Regions from separate parts of the Paenibacillus sp. MDMC362 genome, predicted to be linked through region 3. Evidence: riboswitches for the same ligand, from Rfam matches in the RefSeq annotation. Region 3 holds a riboswitch; each other region holds the start of a gene.
What was found. Region 3 has a riboswitch for cyclic di-GMP ahead of DP091_RS24195 (GTP cyclohydrolase II). Riboswitches for the same ligand answer to the same signal wherever they lie in the genome.
Positions count from the first base shown of each region.

Region 1: it holds a riboswitch for cyclic di-GMP, as region 3 does, so the genes downstream of both, DP091_RS28110 (helix-turn-helix transcriptional regulator) here and DP091_RS24195 (GTP cyclohydrolase II) in region 3, are expected to answer to the same signal.
Region 2: it holds a riboswitch for cyclic di-GMP, as region 3 does, so the genes downstream of both, DP091_RS28160 (transglutaminase-like domain-containing protein) here and DP091_RS24195 (GTP cyclohydrolase II) in region 3, are expected to answer to the same signal.
Region 4: it holds a riboswitch for cyclic di-GMP, as region 3 does, so the genes downstream of both, DP091_RS21175 (FAD/NAD(P)-binding protein) here and DP091_RS24195 (GTP cyclohydrolase II) in region 3, are expected to answer to the same signal.

Region 1 covers NZ_QLYT01000069.1:43,170-46,657, reverse strand. The annotation lists gene comA (phosphosulfolactate synthase) at 1-166, shown strand, start outside; gene DP091_RS28115 (YitT family protein) at 360-1,004, shown strand; cyclic di-GMP riboswitch class I at 1,150-1,243, shown strand; cyclic di-GMP riboswitch class I at 1,456-1,550, shown strand; gene DP091_RS28110 (helix-turn-helix transcriptional regulator) at 1,712-2,440, shown strand; gene DP091_RS28105 (Spo0E family sporulation regulatory protein-aspartic acid phosphatase) at 2,605-2,796, shown strand; gene DP091_RS28095 (FtsX-like permease family protein) at 3,110-3,488, opposite strand, start outside.
Region 2 covers NZ_QLYT01000069.1:55,303-58,790, reverse strand. The annotation lists gene DP091_RS28165 (ABC transporter permease) at 1-821, opposite strand, end outside; cyclic di-GMP riboswitch class I at 1,093-1,179, shown strand; cyclic di-GMP riboswitch class I at 1,237-1,325, shown strand; gene DP091_RS28160 (transglutaminase-like domain-containing protein) at 1,339-2,139, shown strand; gene DP091_RS28155 (LPXTG cell wall anchor domain-containing protein) at 2,427-3,488, shown strand, end outside.
Region 3 covers NZ_QLYT01000051.1:129,246-132,733, reverse strand. The annotation lists gene DP091_RS24200 (aminotransferase-like domain-containing protein) at 1-1,210, shown strand, start outside; cyclic di-GMP riboswitch class I at 1,373-1,466, shown strand; gene DP091_RS24195 (GTP cyclohydrolase II) at 1,654-2,403, shown strand; gene ribD (bifunctional diaminohydroxyphosphoribosylaminopyrimidine deaminase/5-amino-6-(5-phosphoribosylamino)uracil reductase RibD) at 2,421-3,488, shown strand, end outside.
Region 4 covers NZ_QLYT01000042.1:1,125-4,612, forward strand. The annotation lists gene DP091_RS21170 (methyltransferase) at 1-202, opposite strand, end outside; gene DP091_RS21175 (FAD/NAD(P)-binding protein) at 336-1,829, opposite strand; cyclic di-GMP riboswitch class I at 2,112-2,206, opposite strand; gene DP091_RS21180 (methyltransferase) at 2,436-3,473, opposite strand.

The DNA of each region.
Region 1 (3,488 bases), on a different contig from region 3:
GCAGCAAGCGATGCTTCTCCGTAAATTTGGATCTCATGTACATTTGGGAAATATCCAACCCACCGAAGTGCTTTCCCTTGAAACGATGCGCCGGGGCCTTCGTCAAGATACGTTTGAACTTGGGGTGAGAGAGAATCAAACAGATGGATTTTGTTACGTGATTTAAAAACATAGACCAAACCACAAGAAGAATGATAAATACTAGCGGGCTGCTATGGATATCTCCAGAGTCAGCCTATACATATTTTCGTTAAAAAGATCTATCCCGGTATCCCCTTCAGGGAACAAGCATACACTTAAAAAAACAGGACTAGCTTGTTACTCTAATCGATGAAGGATGATTCCGTGTGAACTTACAGATCCTACCCGGGCGGAAGAGCCCCTTTTTCTATCGTCATGCTTCCAAGAAACTTTTCTACATTACCGCCGGCTCCATCATTCAAGGTTTTGCCATGGCCATGTTCTTGTTTCCTCACGCCATTCCTTCGGGGGGAGGAGCTGGAATCGCGGTGCTTCTGAACCATGCGTTCGAGATCCCGATGAGTCTCGGACTGTGGCTCGCTAATTTTATTTTCCTCGCCTTTACAGTCCCTTATCTTGATGGTGTCAGTGCCTTCGGGACCATATTTGTTATAACGGTGACGTCCGTTTCCGTTAATTTCTTCGAGGTGTTCCTAGAACCCCCGTTCGGCAACGTATGGATCGATCTTCTCTTCGGCTCGGTTATTCTCGGAACAGGTGTCGCCATCCTCATAAAGCAGAGGGTATCGAACGGGGGAATCGGTTACGTTGCCTTAGCCATCTATAAGTATAAAAGAATCAACCCGGGCACCTCATTGTTCTGGATGAATGGAATCATATTCGCCTTCGCTGCCTATGCGATCGATTGGAAAATTATTATCCTTGCAGTTATATGCCAGTGGATCTCAACCCGGATCATTAACTGGATTCACCAGTTCCCTCCCCCGAAATCGGTCTATCAACCCGCTTGGCGCAAAAAGTGATTCTGTATACGTGTAAGAGTGATTGACAAATATAACAAAAATATGGGAATTTGGGTCGTGCGACCTATATTAAATGAAAAACAATGTAAGTTATAGTTTGAATAAGTCACAATATGTTTGGATATTCGACAAATTCATACTCTTCGTACGACAATAGCAAACCCGCTGAAAAGCGGTGACGCAAAGCTACAGGGGCTAATGTGATCTTCTTCAGACCGCGATGCCAGCCAGTTGCCGAATACGACGGAAGCCTCCGTCACTTCTTACTAGTTTTGTTCACCTATGTCTTTAAGTTGATGGAGGTTATTTGTGTTGTTTATTAAATTTTTATAAAAGGGGGACCTGTACTAGTCTTAACGAGTCTTATCTACCTGAAAAGGGACTTTTTTAAATATATTGAAAGGCAGGTGAATCGTAGATATAATATTCGGTCACACAATCGAATCGTTTCGTACGATAATAGCAAACCCACTGAAAAGTGGCGACGCAAAGCTATAGGGGCTAATGCGGGTCTGCCTAAGACCGCGATGCCAGCCAGTTGCCGAATACGACGGAAGCCTCCGTCCTATTTTGCTATGGTTATCTTAATGGATGGTGGTTTTTTATTGTTTATTTTCGCTTATAAGCTACCGAATTAAGAAGCGGAGATGACTAGAAGATCGATTTCATTATTAATCACTTATTCTTAAAAGGAAGAAGGGAAAATAATGGGCCGTAGAACACTGCTGGAAGCAAACGATCATTTTCCTAATATCCTCAGTATATCTGAAATAAAAGGAAGGTTGATTGAACGGAAAGAAATTCTATATTTGCTGCAAGAGGAAACCAGGAATATGAACGATTTGCTGTCCATACCTTATTTATTTGTTATAACAGATACGGATGGTGCCGTTATCGATTATTGCGGAACAGGTTCTTTAAGAAGCTTTCTCGAGAGGAACAATATAAAAAATGGGACCTCGTTGGCAATGAAAGATGCAGGTAGCAATGCTATTTCATTATCTATGGAACAACAATCGCTTTCGGTCGTAGTCGGGGCCGAGCATAGTAATCGCGTGTTTTCAGAATTGGCGTGTGTTTGTACTCCCCTTCGAATAAAAAATGTGATCATAGGCTACCTTGGTCTTAGTTTTCATTATTTGCACGAGGTTACATTTGCCATACCGCTCATTGAACACCTGGCCAAGAATATTGAAGAAAAATTACCTCAAAAGGACCCCATTTTACAAAAAGAGCTGACTTATTCTCACTTTGACCAATATGAATTAACAAATCGGGAAAAAGAAATAGCCTATGGGTGGCTGGAAAATAAAAACGTACCTGAAATTGCAGGCATTTATGGGATTAGCCAAAGCACGGTCCGTACGTTTATAAAAAAGATATACGCAAAAACGAGAGTCAACCATAAAGGAGCATTTCTTAAAAAATTTACATAATCATCCTAAAACTTGTCTTAAAACAAAGATTACCCAATTCTGGGTATTTTTTTTATTGCTGTCGAAATTTATAATGATAAGTAAGTTATATAAACTGATTCGCGTTATCGATAACTGTGGCGACTGTCATCAATCACTTGTTACGACGGGGGTGGGTGAACAAGGTGATTTCTATCGAGAGTGAGCTCAAACAAGTATCGAAAAAACTCGAACTTCTCCGAAGAGAACTTGAGCGAGTGGCCAGCAGTTTCGAATTGGTGCATCAAGATGTTGTTGCAATTTCACAGTCGTTGGATAAGCTGATTATTCGTTACATGGAATTAAAAAAACAAGAGGAATATATCAAAAAAAAGTAGATTTTCTTCATATTTGACACATAAGGCACAGAAGATACCTTCTGTGCCTTATGTGTTTCTGTTTGGATTTCAAATGTCGGGGGAATAAGAGGGAAAACCCCTCGTTGTAGAGGGGGATTATAAAGTGGTTGATCATCGTACCGTAATGGAGTCTGGCAGATGTATGGAGTATGGAGCTAAGGAGATCGATGGGTTTTCATGCTATGAACTATTCGGTTTTCCGCTTGTGTGGGGAACTTTAGATCTATCAAAGCAAGAAGTAAAAAAGATGACCTCCGACATTCGGAGGTCATCTTCTGTTCATGGACGGTCTTCATGAATCCATGACCAGCACGCGAAGGGAGGTGCGGCGGAGCATTCGCGAAGCCAGCCAGCAGCCGCTGATGGCGATAACAAGCGCGATCAGAGTCAGCCCAATGACCAGCGGCCATTCCACGATGAGCGGCAGTTTGACAATCCCATAGGTAGAGAGCAGACCGCGCAGCACGGCTGGCAATCCGTAGACGCCGCAAGCGATGCCGGCCAGCGCACCGAGCGCAGCCAGTCCGGCAATGCCGCTTGTCAAGGCACGACGAATGTCGGTTGCGGTCAAGCCGAGCGAGGCATAAATGCCATATGTCTTCGTTTCCTTACGAATATGCAGCCGGCAAGTTGTATAAACAATAAGACAAGTGACAGCCATGAACAGTAGG
Region 2 (3,488 bases), on a different contig from region 3:
TACACCATGACATCAATGGTGGTCGCCACGTTGAACAGCGAATTGGAGTCTCGCGTGACCTGATAGAACAAACCGAAATCGGTGTAAAATATGCGCCCTACGGCCAGGATGAACATCATGACGATCACCAGCTTGAGCATGGGCAATGTAATGAATCTTGTCTGCTGCCAAATCGAAGCGCCATCAATAACAGCTGCTTCATAATAGGTGCTGTCGATGCTCGTGATGGTTGCCAAATAAATGACCATACCATAGCCCAGGCCCTTCCAGACATTTAAGAGAATCAAGAAGAATGGCCAATATTTCGGCTCCATATACCAGTTAATCGGGTCGCTGCCCATACTGACGAGCATTTGATTGACAATTCCTTTGTCGAAGCTTAAGAAAGCCCAGCCTACCGCAGATACGACCACCCAGGATAGGAAATAGGGGAGGAACATCATCGTCTGATAGACCTTGCTTGCTTTACGGCTGTGGAGGAGTCCGATCATAATCGCGAATAGAACGGGCAGAACAATCCCCAGGACGATAAACACAATGTTGTATCCAATGGTGTTGCGAATAATGATCCAGGCGTCATTCGATTTGAACAAGAATTCGAAGTTTTTGAAGCCTACCCATGGACTGTTAAACACATTGCTCAAAAAGCCGCCGCTAATTCTGAAATTTTTAAAGGCGATAATGATCCCGAACATCGGTAAGAAACTAAACAGGATGTACCAAATCGTGGTCGGCAGCGCCAAGAGGGTTAGTTCCGTATCCTGCTTGTGCCAGCGTATTCGTAAGCGCTTTCGTTTTTTAGGTTCGGCTTGTGAGCTCATGTTTGTCACTCCTTACGGTGTTGTCTCGCTTGTCGTGCACTTGTTAGATTTATTGTATAAGAGGAAGATTCGATGCTTCCAGATAACAAACTTGATACTATAGTCAACAAACGTTAGATTCAAAAGATTTATTGCTCTATTGGTCGATTAATTAACAAGAGCCAAACGTTCGGATTAGACAGCTCTGTGGGACCTATAACAATATTACAAATTTTAATTTTTTTATTGATAGAAATGGATATATTTGATATGATGTATTCACAAAAGCTACTCACGATAACGGCAAACTTGTCGAAAGGCAAGGACGCAAAGCTACAGGGTCTTCTTGACGAAACGTCAATGACAGCCAGCTACCGAACGAAGACGCTTTTTTTGTTTTTTTGGACAAACATCCACTGAATCCTGTGAAACTCTAATACGATAATGGCAAACTTGTCGAAAGACTAGGACGCAAAGCTACAGGGCCTTCTTGACGAAATGTCAAATGGCAGCCTGGCCACCGAAGGGGAGTTACAGCATGCGCAACGCAATGTTCGCGATAATTGGACTTTTTGCGTTACTGATATGGGCTCCGGTTGTACAAGCTGCACCATCTGAAGATTGGCTGGGCTTGGAGGAACTGGATCGTGGGGCAATCGTCATTCGGTATGACGTGAAAGCAGGCACCAAAACGAAGCTCATGATCGGAAAAGGTCAGGATCAATATACATATGGGCTTTCGAGGGCGAAGCAGCAGGAAGTTTTTCCACTGCAGATGGGCAACGGGAACTACAAGATTTCCGTGCTCGAACAAGTCAGCGGCAGCAAATACAAGATCGTACAGGAAGCGGCAGTTAAACTTCAACTGACGAACGGCAGCCAAGTATTTTTGAACTCTGTACAAAATGTCGATTGGAGCGAAGAGGGCAAGGCTGCTCAGCTTGCGAAAAAGCTAACCCGCACTGCTCACTCCGACAAGGAAAAAGTACAGGCTGTCTACGAATATATCGTCGGGACGGTTCGGTACGACAACGCTCTGGCATCCAGCAAGCTGACGGATTACCTTCCCGATAGCAACCGCACGATCGCTGGACAAAAGGGAATGTGCTACGATTACGCCTCCCTGTTCGCTTCCATGCTCCGAAGCCTCGATATTCCGGCAAAGCTTGTCATGGGAACCTCGGAATACGTCGATGTCTACCACGCCTGGAATGAAGTATATTTGAACGGGCAGTGGGTAACCATTGACACAACCGTCGATGCAAGCTGGAAAAGCAAAGGGGCCGGATACAAAATGATTAAAGATGCCTCCAGCTATTCAGCAACCAAATACTACTAATTAATGCGTAGCAATAAAACTAAGCTTTGGACGATTATGTCCAAGGCTTATTTCGGTTGTATAGAAATTGTATAGTTTTGGCCGATATAATGCAGGAAGCCCGCTGGGTTCTGAAGGAAAATACAGACACCAATGAATCGTGCGCCCGTAACAGGTCCTGAAGATGATGGCTCGTGAAGTCCATTATTGGCATGCATTTTGATAGAAGCATGGGACGAATCAGCGCACGAAAAAGTAAGATCGGAACCGAATATTACGAGGGTAATGATAAGATTGAGGGAGAGATTATGAAGAAAAAAGTAAGTGGAGTTGTTGTGGCGCTGCTGCTTCTGTTTCAAACCCTATTGGGCACATTTGCTTGGACGGCGAATGCGGCGGGTAGCGAGCAGCCATCAGCCATTACTGTGCAGGAATCAGAGACTGGCGTGCAGGAATTAGAAGTTAGCGAGCCAAAGACAGTCACGGATGACGTATATAACACGCCAGCACCAGCAGTCGACATGGAAGGAATACTCACCAAAGTCGTATTAACCGATGTGAACGGTACCGTGGTTGATGCGGTGTATAATCCGGACAGCAGCCTGGACATCGGTGCAGCGGTTAATCTCAGCTACGAATGGGAGCTACCGAACGGACACGGCTACAAGAAGGGGGATACATTCACTTTCGAGCTGCCGATGCAGTTTGAGATTTTTACGGACATTGACGCACCGCTCCTTGCCGGTCAAGGCGAAGTTGGCCGATTTACGGTTGATCGGAACGGGAAAGTTGTGATGACCTTCAACGATTACGTGGAGAATCATTCCAACATCAGCGGCAAGCTGGAAATTCGCACAGAATTTAAGAAGGAAGTTCTTAAAGGAAGCACTGAAATCATTATTGCATTTCCGATAAAGGGTGGGGTTCAGACCGTCGTCGTGAATCTGAAGCCGCAAGGCGGAAAGCTGATCGAGAAGCAAGGAAAAGCGATTGGCAAAGACCGGATCGATTGGACGGTACAGATTAACAAGTCGCTCAATAAGATCAAGCACGCGGTCATCACCGATGAAATGCCTGAAGGCTTGGAGCTCATCGGGGATTCCATTGAGGTATACAATCTGCAGGTTAACGGTGACGGCTCGGCGGTTCTTGGCGAACGGCTGGATGCCGGCAAGTACACCGTTCAAACAGGCGGTGGCGGCAAGCTGGAGCTTGCATTCCAGGATGAAACAATCAGCAAAGCTTACGAAATTCGCTTTTCGACGAAGCTTATCGGTCAACAGTCACGGTTTGAGAATACCGCCGTCCTGTCAGGCGAAGGGATGGAAAATGTGGAGTCGACGGCGACCGTAACGGTAGATCGCGGCCAA
Region 3 (3,488 bases):
TTATACTGAGCTTGAGAAACGGCACGCCATTTATTCGGTTTCGCAAAGCGGTTATTATGTAGTCCAGAAAGATGGGGATTCGGATAACATGGATAAGAGTTTGATTGATTTTGCGTCGGCTTCTCCGGATGTGAATGTGTTCCCTTATCTGGACTTTCAGCACTGCTTGAACAAGGCGATTGATACCTATAAATATCATCTGTTTACTTATAGTGATGGGAAAGGAATGGATAAGCTCCGCCAAACGCTTGTGTCCCATCTGGCTGACGCTCAGGTATTTACCGTGCCAGATCGGATCGTGGTGACATCAGGTGCAAATCAAGCGCTGGAGATACTGGCTAAGATGCCGTTTCCAAACGGAAAATCGGTGATTCTCGTTGAGCAGCCAAGCTATAATAACTATTTGCAATATTTGGAGGCGGAAGGACTATCCGTCATTGGCATACCCCGCTCAACAGCCGGGATTGATCTGGGAGCACTCGAGGACCGGTTCAAAACGGGGAACATCAAATTTTTCTACACGATGTCCAGATATCATAACCCTCTCGGAACGTCGCTTCGAATGGAAGAGCGGAAAGCGATCGCCGCCCTGGCCAGCCGATATGACGTGTTTGTGGTGGAAGATGATTACATGGCTGACCTTGGCAGTGGACGCGGATTCGACCCCATCCATGCTTATAACCAAACTTCGCATATCATCTATTTGAAGAGCTTTTCAAAGATTATATTTCCAGGCCTGCGTTTAGGTGCCGTCGTGCTGCCGGAAGCGCTGCTGGAGGGATTTCATGCTTATAAAAAATATGGAGATACCTCACTGCTGTCCCAAGCAGCGCTCGAAATTTATATCAGCAACGGTATGTATGAACGGCATAAACAGAAAATCTACAGTCAATATGAAGCCAGAATGCAGGCAATAGACTCCGCTGTGAAACGGTACGGGGGAACCGGGCTCGTTAAAGTCGTACCCGGTGACGGCGGAATATACAAATTATTCGAGCTGCCGCAGACTATAAACTTAGAGCGGCTGATCAAGCGGCTGAAAATGCGGAACATCTTGGTGATGCCCGGAAAGTTGTTTTATTTGTCCGATTATCTGGAAAGGGAGAAGTTTTTGCGAATCAGCATTTCCAGAGCGCGCTTGGAACAGATAGAGAAGGGGGTTCAAGCGATCGTTGAGGAAGTGAAGCGGGAAGAAGGCAATCGATGGTGATTCTTTCGGGTCATGTTTATATTTAGGTTGCATTTCATAAAAATGTATTTTATATTCATCTGGTAGTTATATGATAAAAAGCTATTACTTTCGATTGTTTCCGATATGGTGTGTTCTTCCATATTCGGCAATGATCGCGGATTTATTTTATGAAATGACATCGTACGATAATGGCAAACCCACTGAAAAGTGGCGACGCAAAGCTATAGGGGCTAAGGCGGATCACTCGTATCCGCTATGCTAGCCAGTTACCGAATACGACGGAAAAGCCTCCGTCTATTCAGACAGGGGCTTTTTGCGTTTATTTCTAAAAAAATTCCATTTTCTAACCAAATTCTTTCAGGTTGGAGGAGTAGTAGCTAACGTAAAAACTGCCAACGTTTTCAAGGAGGGAAACAAACCAATCGATTGATCACCATCTAAACCAACAAGGAGTTGTATTCATGAATATGGACCAGGTCAGGAAATTGCTAGCTAGTAAATTAACCATTCTTAAACAGCCGGAATGTCCCAACATCGGTCTTGTTGGTCCCGTTAGGCTCCCTGTGCAGTTGGAGGACAATGAGGCTGTATTTAAATGGTATACTTGGTTAAATACAGGTAATTCATTTATGGATAAGAATGACATTCTGGAATCATTATCTCAGGCAGATCTTGCTTCACATCAGCAGTCTTCCGTACTAGTATATGGCGATTTTGCCAATGAGGAGCATGCCCTGATACGGATGCACAGCATTTGCCATACCGGAGATATCTTTGGAAGTAAACGATGCGATTGCGGCTACCAACTGCGGGAATCCATGCGCATGATCATCGAAAACGGTACTGGAGCTCTCTTTTATTTGGCGAATCACGAGGGTCGCGGAATAGGGCTTTTCCCCAAATCGTTAGCTTATCTTTTGCAAGATGAGGGGTGCGATACTGTAGAGGCCAATCTAAGCCTTGGCTTTGCAGATGACCATCGATCTTATGATGAAGCCATACGTGTACTCCAAAGCTTGCGGCAAAAACCAGTCACCCTGATTACAAACAATCCTAGAAAGCTGCAGTCTTTGCGGGAAAAGGGACTTTTAACCGATCATCATAAATCCATTTGGGGAGATGTATCCGAGCATAATAATCGGTATTTGGCAACGAAGATCGAAAAATCAGGTCATATTTACGACTCTTTGGTGGAGACAGCTTTATTATGATGGGGAGTGTTAATCATATGAATTTAGACCAACATTTTATGAAGCTGGCATTGGATTTGGCAGGTACGGCCAGTGGGAAAACCAATCCGAACCCGGTCGTTGGCGCACTGATAGTCAAAGACGGACAAGTAGTTGGCGCAGGTGTTCATAGGAAAGCTGGGGAACCTCACGCAGAGGTGCATGCATTTCGGATGGCTGATGGGTATACCGAAGGCGCAACGCTCTATGTTACGCTGGAACCAAGCCCTCAATCCTCCCCTTGCATAGAATTAGTCTTGAATTCGGGAGTCGCAAGAGTTGTCGTGGCGATGGAGGATCCGAATCCGAAGGTGGCCGGAAGAGGCATTCAATTATTGAGAGAGAATGGAATAGAAGTTGATGTGGGTGTATTGGGGAAGGAAGCCGAGTTACTTAATGAACGATTCGTGCACAATATGTCAAAACGACGGCCGTTTATCATTTCCCAGGTAGCCATGACGCTTGACGGAAAAATTGCCGCGTCAACGGGGCATTCTAAATGGGTTACATGTGATGAAACACAGCTTGTAGTACATAAATTAAGAAACAAAGTCGACGCCATATTAGTAGGAATTAATACGGTGTTGGCCGATGATCCGCTCCTTACGACCCGACTGCCGGAAGAAAGTGGGAAGAATCCCATACGGGTAATTTTAGATTCGAATTTGAGGTTGCCCGAAGATGCCAAAGTTACCGATTGTTCGGAAGCAGCGACATGGGTAGTCACGAAGGAGGGTGCTGATCCGGGAAGAGTACACATGCTGCAGCAAAAAGGAATTGAAGTTCTGTTCGTTCCTGTGAACCGTTTCGGGCTGGATCTCCATGCATTATCGGATATGTTATATCAGCGAGGTGTTACCGACCTGCTGGTAGAAGGAGGCAGCGAAGTAAATGGATCATTCCTTCGAGCCAACCTTATTGATAAATGGATGATTTATATCGCTCCCAAAGTGTTGGGGGGACGGCAATCCTTCTCGCCCTATGGCGGCTCGGATTTGGAATTAATGGATGACGCGGTACGCGTAAAGATTCAATCCGTACAACAAATCGGCGAAGATATTTGCATT
Region 4 (3,488 bases), on a different contig from region 3:
GATAGAGCCTCAACTCGTCGCTTTTGGTGGCCTCGGCCAGCTCGGCAACCGACTTCGGCCCGTCAACCAGATGATCGGCAACTCCGAAGAGAGCAACGGCGCGAAGTGCTGCTGAGTAGGCGTACTCCACCGTCCGTTCCATTAAGAACAGTGCCGCCGCTTCACTTTCAGAAACTGCAACGTCTTTTTCGGTTTCTAGCATTATGAAGACCTCCTATAAGTTAAGTTTTTATTGAGAGACGGTAGATTGTCGTGACACGATTAATTCGTGACCTGCTTCCACATGGATTGCACGATGTAAGTATAGTCAACATTGACCTGGATACTGGACTTGGCTATGCGTATATCGACCTGGGGCTGTGTCGTGCTGTTTTTGTCGCTTTTTGGTGTTCGACAATCGATTGGGCAACATGGGCTGAACGCCGCGCAAGCAAGAATATCCCGTTAAAGATATATAACGCTCCGCTAACGGTGTTACCAAGTGCGTATATTTGTGTCTGTGGTCGGTTGAGGGCATCTATTAGTCTACTGGTTGTGCGCTCAACATTGAGACCGCCAAGGGGATGGGGACTCGCTTGTCCAGTTTTCAGCAATCCCTCTATGAGTGGCAAAGCCAGCGGAGAGGGTCGACTTTCACCGGAAATAGCTGAGAATACTCTATCAAAGCGAATGGTTGAGTTACCTTCTGCAAAAGCTACAAAGTGACCTTGTTCATCCTTTGAAACTGACCGTAGTCCCCGTAGAATGCTTAGCTGGCCTGAATCGGCAAGTCTAAGTATTTGAGCTGCACGATGTTTCGGCATGGGACAACATAGACTGTAAACAATGTGCCGAAAATTGCTGTATAAAAATTTCTTCTCGGCGCAACTTAGAAAGTACCACGCGTCCTCACAAGCAGTTGCTAGTATTTTGATGCAAAGCTGACTTGCAATCCCGCCGTCATCCAAACGTGCCATTTGAAGCCGTAATCGATCGATTCCGTAGCGTTCTGAAAGTACTTCATCGATTATCTCCTGTTTTGATGCTCCAGCGTGATCAAGCTCCCTGTATGTTAGTTTGATAAGATCCCTGATAGATAAGCTTCCTTTTGCAGCAACAATATCCTCAACGCCTTTTACCGTAAAATACTGCAAACTGTACTTGACTGGTGGACGACGTACCGAAGGAAGAAGTCCTCGTCGCGACATGAGTGTAATAGGTCCACGATGATTCTTTGCCATTAATCCAAGCGTAAGATCTACTGCGGACAGCCCAGAACCTATAATTCCTACGCGTTCATCGGCGCCTATGCTACTCAAGGTTTCTTTTAAAGGATAAGGTGTACTAAAAAATTTATCTTGTCCTTGAAGTCCGTAGGGATCTGAGCTGGTTGCACCGCCCATGCATAAGACTACATAGTCAAACTTGTAGTTTCGTGTCGGTGTTTCTACGGCAACACAGTCGCTTAGTGTCACTTTAGTAGCCTGTTCGCGTATATATTCGAAAGTATTCATGCATGCTATCGATTTTTTCGCTGAATCCTGAAAATACTTGCCGATTATTGCACGCGGCGCAAACATGGTGCCTGCAAAGTGTGCATAGCCGTTAGCTTTTAACCAGTCGGCAACGTGCTCCGTGTCCCAATATCGTACTGACATGTCAGAAGTGTATACATTTGTTAAGGCCTCGGGCATATCGGGCGCATAATTAGGGCCGCACCATGGGTTTGGCGATGGGTCAAACACAGTTACGTCCAAATATGCATAAGGATTCAGGAGGTCACGGACACGAATAAGACTTTCCAACATGCATACTGCTGCCGGTCCTCCTCCTACGAGAGCGACGCGAATTGGAGATCACCCCTCAAGGTAGATTTCACCTACTAATCTTTTAAAGATGATGTCGTACCGAACGGAGCCAAACTATCCTGATACCAATTTTCCGGCTATGGCTATTTGGGAAAGTGTTTTATTGAGCATTTAGCTGCTGCGATCCTGTTCCAGTTCCGTTGCTATTAGTTTTTAAAACGTAAACTATAATATATGGCGCGGCATACCCCCTTTACGAGATTAAAGTAGAAACACAAAAATCCCCGTCAAACGTGTTTGAAATAGACGGAGGTTTCCGTCGTATTCGGCAACTGGCTGGCATCGCGATCATGATGATATCCGCTTTAGCCCCTTTAGCTTTGCGTCGCCACCTTTCGGTGGGTTTGCTATTATCGTACGAAGTATGATTTTGTCAAATGATTAAATAACATCAACTTTGGAGTCAGTATAAGCAATATTCCAGTCAAAAAAAATACCCAAAAATGGGTATCTATTATAAGAGACTATGTCCTAAGCAACGCTTCTAAAGGTTTTACCAGAGCCAGCTCGGAAAGGTGTGCTACTAATTTAAGTAAACACACCTTCATGACCGATCCGAGCTACCTTAAAGTGAGCCTGTCCCGAGCCTCAGTCGGCTACTGCTTCGATGATCGAAATGTGGCAGCCGGTATCGATGATGCGATTCAGCCGTAAGCCGGCCCTGGCGAACAATCGGTGGAACTCCTCTTCCGTTCGTTCACGACCTCCCTCGCAAACCCCTATGAGGAGTTGGTCTAATAATTTACCTATATGCGGCGTATTCCCCGGCGGGATGACGGGATCCATCACGAGTACCCGGCCGCCAGGAGCCATCGCCTCTCGGCAGTTACGCAAGATCCGGATGCAATCCTCGTCGTTCCAGTCATGTATGACGTACTTTAGCATGTAGAAGTCCCCGTTATTCGGAACCGACTTGAAGAAGTCCCCTGGAGCGATTTCCCAACGTTTGTCGTCGCCCAACTCCCCGAGCCGGTTCCTGTTCACGACGTGCGGCTGATCGAACAAGATTCCGTACAACGTAGGATTTCTCCGCAAGATCCCCAGCAGCAAGGCGCCTAAATTACCTCCGACATCGACGACGGTTGCGCCATTCGGAAAATCATAATTTCGTACAAGGAACTCGTTCTCTTTATTCGAGAATGAATCATATGCGAAGTGGAAATCGTAACCGTCAGACGACACCCCCCTCTCTTTCCAGTATTCAAAGAAGTTCTTACCATGAATCTTCTTGAAAGTATCTCCACGGACGTTCCGAACAATCTCGCCGATAGAGCCCCACATAACTTCATCGGTGACCCACAGTACACCTGACCGCAGCGACGACGGAGCGTCCGTTCTCAAGTGTTGGGCTGTGTCGGTCAACTCGAACTGTCCGCTCTCGTTCTGACGAAACACCTCTTTGGTAGCGAGTAACCGCAGTACCCGGTAAAGACTCGACTCATCTGCCTCCGTAAGCTGGGCGAGCTCGGCAGCTGTCTTCGGCCCGTCCACCAGATGATCCGCAACGCCAAGGAGAGCTACAGCCCGAAGCGCGGCCGAGTAGACATAATCCAATGACCTCTCCAACAAGAATAGACCTGCAGTTTCACTTTCGGAAAGTTTTGTATCATTTTTGTGCTCAATCATGTTCTTAACAAACCT